Regions from separate parts of the Paenibacillus sp. LK1 genome, predicted to be linked through region 1. Evidence: riboswitches for the same ligand, from Rfam matches in the RefSeq annotation. Region 1 holds a riboswitch; the other holds the start of a gene.
The links. Region 1 has a riboswitch for ZMP and ZTP ahead of CS562_RS05210 (bifunctional 5,10-methylenetetrahydrofolate dehydrogenase/5,10-methenyltetrahydrofolate cyclohydrolase). Riboswitches for the same ligand answer to the same signal wherever they lie in the genome.

Region 1 (3,414 bases):
GGCAATCAGTGAGGCTGTGTTCGTCAAAATTTCAAAGGATAATCCGTTCTGCTCCATGCTAAGCAATCGTTGAACGATAATCAAATGTCCGCTTGAAGAAACCGGAATAGGCTCTGTAGCCCCTTGTACGATACCTAATAACACATATTTCAACCATAAAATAAAGTCTTCCATTGTATCCTCCTACTCATTATTTTCGATTGGCTTTGACATATTTCAGTTGGGCCACAATAATGACACTAATAATCACCAAAAGGAACCACGAACTGATCTTGCTAAAACTGACCAGCTGCCAGGAATCATGCTGGTCAGGGTATTTCCAGCCGTTAAAAAATGTAGCTATATTTTCAGCGGTCCAGATGAAAAAACCTACGATGATAAAAGCGAGTGTTAACGGCATTCGATAGGTAGTTAATCGTACCCGATAGATAATCCATGTTTTTCGAAAAACAATAAATACCAGAGCGGTCAACCACCAACGGAAATCGGGAATAAAATGATGTGTGAAAAAGTTGATATAGATGGCTCCTCCTAACAGAACCGAAGATGCAAACCCAGGCCAGCCTGTCATGTCCATACGCAATCTGCGCCATATTTGACACATAAAGCTTGCTACACTTGCATACATAAATCCGCTATAAAGGGGGACACCAAAGAGCTTGGTATAACCAGGCTCGGGGTATGACCAGGATCCCATCCATACCTTATACATCTCCAGTACCAATCCAATCACGTGAAATATACATATGACTTTGATTTCATCACGTGTTTCCAATCCGCTCCGGTACATAAGGTATTGTACTGCTAATAAAACAAGCAGAATGGCATCATAGCGATAGAGAAAGGGTATCTGAATTACGCTAGAAAGGGCCAACGTTCCAAAGATCGCCACAGGAAAAATGCAACTCATCGCCTGATGATAACCGAAATGCAGGAGCTGTACTAAAGGTTTCAAGTTATGTTTATCTCCTTCCTAAGCCTTGTTCATAATAATATAGATATGGTCCGTTTGTAAAAAGAGAAAAAAAGATCTATATATTTTCTTATTTTCAATTCGTGCTTAATCAAAGACAAATAAGGCCCCTCGTCAACTAGAGGGACCTTGTTTTTTTGGACAATTCAATTATGCATTTTCAGACAGCTTGTAGGCAGATTTAATCGTATGTTCGATGAGCGTCGCAATCGTTACAGGACCAACACCGCCTGGTACAGGTGTAATTGCTGAAGAAGGAACAAAGCATGCTTCGTAATCCACATCTCCGACGTTGCCTTTGTTATAACCAGCATCAATAACGACAGCACCTGGTTTAATCCAATCTCCTTTAACAAAGAGCGGTTTGCCGACGGCTGCAATTATAATATCGCCAAGCTTCACGATTTCCTCCAGGTTCACGGTTTTGGAGTGGCAGGTCGTCACCGTTGCATTCCGGTTTAGCAGCATGGCTGAGACAGGTTTGCCCAGAATTGGACTTCTTCCGATGACAACCGCATGTTTGCCCTCGATCTGAATATTGTAGAAATCCAGAATACGCATAATAGCCTGTGGTGTACAGGAAGGGAATTCTGCATCTCCAAAAGCATTAAGTGCAAAACCGAGGGTCGTTACACCGTCAACGTCCTTCTCGATGCTAATGGCATCAAAAGCTGCTCTTTCATCGATGTGATTCGGGACAGGGTGCTGAAGCAAAATACCGTGTACGGAAGGGTCATCATTTAGCTTGTTAATTTCTTGAATTAATTCATCTGTGGTGGTATCTGCAGAAAGAACGACCTTAATAGAATGCACGCCTAATCGAGCACAAGCATTTCCTTTCATTCGCACATAAGTCGCTGAAGAAGGATCATCTCCGACGAGAATTGTTGCGAGACAAGGCTGAATACCTTTTTCCTTCAGAATGGCAACCTTCGAGGCCATGTCTTCCTTCATAAAATCCGCTACCGTTTGTCCATTCAAGATCAGTTTATCAGTACTCATTTTCACATCGCCCTTTCAACATAAAAAAGAGGCAAGGAAATAAATATTCCTTACCTCTGCCCAGGCGTACGGCTTATTACAAAACCATATGCTCCCTCACGGTTCACCGTGTTCGCCAGTTACATATGATCGTTTAAATTGTTTAGATTGATAGTACTTGAAAAAGCAAAATTGTTCAATAGTTAATGGATTTCTCTTTGAAATGTATGGGTTATTAGTTTCCCTGGTAGACCCAATCTTCATCATATAGTTGATAACTGTTATCACTCGTGATATATTGTTAACTAGTAAACTATTTAATATTAAAATCCTGAATTAGTTTAATCATTTAAGGGCTTTTTAATTGTTTATAAGTAAATAAGGAGCGATTGAAGAATGGATTCAAACGATCGAACAAAACAGTTACTGTATGACCAATTCATCCGATTTTTACATGTATATGAGAATCACAAGGATACGGAAATTGAACATTTTCTAAGTATCGCTCAGCGGGAAAGCATGGACAAAATCCCTCAGCATTTGACCGCGGTTCATATGATAGATTGCATTGGCAAGCATGAACCTATTAACAACACGGGTATTGCTGAGGGGATGAATTTGTCCAAAGCGAGTATTACCAAGATCGGCAACAAACTGTTGGAGGAAGGATTCGTCAAACGTACGAAAATGAATGACAACAAAAAGGAGAGCTATTTCCGTTTGTCACCGCAAGGAAAAAAGATTTTTGAACTACATGAACGTTTACATGTACTTGAGGCTGAACGGTTTTATCGTTCTTTGGACAAATATTCGGAACCGGAGCTGAAAATAATACATCAATTTCTTCAAGACAGCAGCATGGATATGGAATCCAGATAAACTGAAGGAGAGTGAAACACTTGAGTCTGGCAGAATTGATCAGGGAACGCAGAAGTATTCGTAAATGTAATTCTACACCGGTGGAACAGGAGTTGGTTGTTGAATTGCTTCACAAGGCAACACGGCTTCAACCATCTGTTGAATCTGGCTCATGGCGTGTTGTTTATGCCGGAACTCCCGAAGCACGCAAGCGGTTGGTAGACTGCATGCTGGAGCAGATGTCGCAGAGCAAGTTCGGTAAGTTGATTCCGGGAAAACTGCTGGATGTGTTTAAAAAGAGGTTTACCGATATTCCTGCTCATGTCATTGTTATGTCGACTGTAGGACCGGATCGTCTGACCAATGACCGCATTTATGCGGCTGCCTGCGGGATGATGCAGAGCTTCCAACTGCTGGGATGGGAACAAGGGTTAGGAATGCTGTGGGATACAGAATCCATGATTCAGAATGAAGGCTTTTTCAAAGGAATTGGACTGCGTGAGGATGAAAGATTTGTTGGCATTCTTCATATGGGATATTACGACAAAGCGCCAAGAAGCCGGAAAAGAACACCAGCTGAGCAAAAGTGGACTGTATTTCAG
Region 2 (3,414 bases), on a different contig from region 1:
TTGGTGTCTGTGGTGGAGCGATGTCCGTTATGGGTCTGCTGTTGGGACGGCGTGTGAGCCAAAACATGGGCGATTACGGGGAAGCGGTTGGCGGAGCGATCTTGCTCGCTTTTGGACTTTTGTTTATATTTTAAAAAACGACGTTAACCATGATTACAGCCTAGTGCAGTCTTCAATATATAGTTAAGAGGTTCATTTGTTCAGATTTGGTTTCAAACATGATTCGACAACATTTGCAAAATGGGGAGGCTAACCACAATGAAACATATTTTGTTTGTATGTACAGGGAATACATGTCGCAGCCCCATGGCGGAGGGACTTTTACGTAAACTGGCGTCTGAGCGGGGCATTCAGGTGGACGTTCGTTCCGCAGGTGTAGCCGCCACAACGGGCATGCCGATTTCCCGTCATGCGGAGGCCGTATTAAGGGATCACAACGTGGAGGGACCACCTCATTCGACGCTACTTAGCTCCAACCTGGTCGGTTGGGCCGATCTGATCCTCACGTTGACACGCAGTCATAAACAGCATGTTATGCAGGTTTTTCCCGACTCTGTACACAAGACCTATACCTTGAAAGAGTATGTGGAAAATGATGAACAAGTCCTGAATGATCTTCAGGAATTGGACAGCCTGTTTGCGACATTGGAGATGAAACGTGCGCTGGGTCAGGAGATTTTGGCATCTGAACGTGAGCGGGCAATCGAGATCAGACAGCGTATTCCGAGTTTTGATATTTCGGACCCGTTTGGCGGCAGTCGCGACGATTACAACATAGCTGCGGCAGAGATTCGGACCGCGCTCGACAGACTTTTGGACAAGCTGGGTTAATTGGATTCGTTTAATCATTCCAGCTACCGGTAGATTACCATATAAAAAAACGTACACGGGATGTAAATTACCCGTTGATTTTAAACGCAGGTTGTTTTATGATGGATGGGAAAACAGGGATCCGGTGTAACTGGCGACGAAGTGGGCATAACCACGATGGAGCACCGGAACAAACGGCCGGTCGCCTGGGCAAAAGAGCAATTCTGCGTTACCCGCAGACTGCTCTTTTTTTCGTCTTTCATCTGATTATTCGCTATAATAGTACCTGAAATGCCATGCAAGTATACCAAGGGCACCAAGAGGAAGCCGGGCATGATTTTATCGGGAGGCGATAGGATGACTATTGAATTAGATTCGGAACAACCCGGATTGCATGAACAGACCGCATCCATTTTGCGTGAACTGGCGCTTGCCGGACAGCTTGGAACTGGACAGATCGTTGTGATCGGTACAAGTACAAGTGAAGTCGCAGGCAAACGGATTGGTACAAGCGGTGCGGTTGAAGTAGCGCAGCAGCTTCTTGCGGGTATACGCGAGGTGCAGCAGGAGTTTGGTTTTGATGTTGTATTCCAATGCTGTGAGCACCTGAACCGTGCACTGGTTATGGAGCGTTCACTGCTTACACGTCTTGGATTGACTGAAGTGGGTGCAGTACCTGTGCCCAAAGCAGGTGGTTCCATGGCATCCGCAGCGTATCGCTCGCTGACCGATCCATGCCTGGCTGAACATGTGCAGGCCCATGCGGGACTGGATATTGGGGAGACGATGATTGGCATGCATTTGCGGCATGTGGCAGTACCCTTCCGCACAGCACTCCGCTACATCGGTGATGCCCGTGTAACTACAGCATTGACTCGTCCGAAGTTGATTGGTGGCGAGCGTGCAGTGTATCGTATGGAAGAGCAACCAGATTCGACATTTTGTGACTAACGTATAAACCGAAACGATTGGTTACACTCCTGACTTCGATTGCATCACCATCTTACGATCGCTGTTATCCCCAGATTTTTTGAATCTCTTATATAAGGGGAAATCCGGTGATAAAGGCGAACGCTCTGCTTCTCCAGATTGGTGTTGCACTCTCCGTTTTCGTGTAAACATGATTTCGCTTTATAACTTCACTTATAACTGGAGGAATTTAATCATGGAACAATTGCGCAAGAATGACCCGGCAGTACTGGAAGCGATGAATCTTGAACTAAAACGTCAACAAAACAACATTGAGCTGATCGCGTCCGAGAACATCGTAAGCGAAGCGGTTATCGAGGCGATGGGATCTGTACTTACCAACAAGTACGCTGAAGGATATCCGGGCAAACGCTACTATGGTGGTTGTGAGCATGTTGATATCGTAGAAGATATCGCGCGTGATCGTGCCAAAGAATTGTTTGGAGCAGAACATGTGAATGTTCAACCTCACTCCGGTGCACAAGCGAACATGGCAGTATACCTTGCGGCTCTGAAACCAGGTGATACCGTTCTGGGTATGAACCTTGCGCATGGCGGACACCTCACACATGGTAGCCCGGTTAACGCTTCCGGATTGCTGTACAATTTCGTGGCATACGGTGTACAAGAAGATACATTCCTGATTGATTATGATGAAGTGCGCAAAGCGGCATTTAAACATCGCCCTCGTATGATCGTTGCAGGTGCAAGTGCATATCCGCGTACCATTGATTTTGAAAAGCTTGCTTCCATCGCTAATGATGTAGGTGCTTTGTTCATGGTGGATATGGCTCACATCGCAGGACTGGTTGCTGCAGGCTTGCATCCAAGCCCGGTTCCACATGCGCATTTCGTAACGACAACTACACACAAAACGCTGCGTGGACCTCGTGGTGGTATGATTCTGTGCCGCAAAGCTTGGGCAGCAGCGATTGATAAAGCGGTATTCCCGGGTTCCCAAGGTGGACCTCTGATGCACGTGATTGCTTCCAAAGCGGTAGCATTTGGTGAAGCATTGCAACCTTCGTTCAAAACGTATGCACAAAACGTGGTAAAAAATGCACAAGTATTGGCTGAAACACTGATTGCTGAAGGATTGAACATCGTATCCGGCGGTACAGACAACCACTTGATGCTGATCGACACACGCAGCGTGAATATCACAGGTAAAGAAGCCGAGCATGTACTTGATTCCATCGGCATTACCGTGAACAAAAATGCAATTCCGTTTGATCCAACTAGCCCGTTTGTAACGAGCGGTATCCGTATCGGTACACCTGCTGCTACTTCGCGTGGTATGAACGAAGAAGCAATGGTAGCTATTGGTAAAATCATTGCCAAAACATTGAAAAACCCTAAAGATGCAGCTAAATTGGACGAAGCCCGTGCTGAAGTAACGGCACTTACGGACCAATTCCCACTGTACACTGACCTTAAATACTAAAAAAAACTTGCTCATGGTGTTTGTATTTGAGATGTTCTTATGTAAACACTTAGACGGAGCAGACAGAATGAAGACGTAGCGTTCGCCTTTATCCCCGGATTTCCCCCTTATTAAAGGGGTCCAAAAAAATCCGGGGATAACAGCGATCGAAGGGTCATTCTGTTTGCGGAGCATCATTGTGTTTACATGCA

Region 2: another riboswitch for ZMP and ZTP. It lies ahead of CS562_RS17745 (TIGR01440 family protein); the one in region 1 lies ahead of CS562_RS05210 (bifunctional 5,10-methylenetetrahydrofolate dehydrogenase/5,10-methenyltetrahydrofolate cyclohydrolase).

The regions. Positions count from the first base shown of each region.
Region 1 is NZ_PEII01000002.1:316,868-320,281, reverse strand. Features, by position in the region: gene CS562_RS05220 (undecaprenyl-diphosphate phosphatase) at 1-174, opposite strand, end outside; gene CS562_RS05215 (DUF817 domain-containing protein) at 191-955, opposite strand; gene CS562_RS05210 (bifunctional 5,10-methylenetetrahydrofolate dehydrogenase/5,10-methenyltetrahydrofolate cyclohydrolase) at 1,124-1,975, opposite strand; ZMP/ZTP riboswitch at 2,027-2,108, opposite strand; gene CS562_RS05205 (MarR family transcriptional regulator) at 2,351-2,833, shown strand; gene CS562_RS05200 (nitroreductase family protein) at 2,854-3,414, shown strand, end outside.
Region 2 is NZ_PEII01000007.1:304,564-307,977, forward strand. Features, by position in the region: gene CS562_RS17735 (manganese efflux pump MntP) at 1-134, shown strand, start outside; gene CS562_RS17740 (low molecular weight protein arginine phosphatase) at 259-831, shown strand; ZMP/ZTP riboswitch at 948-1,029, shown strand; gene CS562_RS17745 (TIGR01440 family protein) at 1,168-1,761, shown strand; gene CS562_RS17750 (serine hydroxymethyltransferase) at 1,976-3,223, shown strand.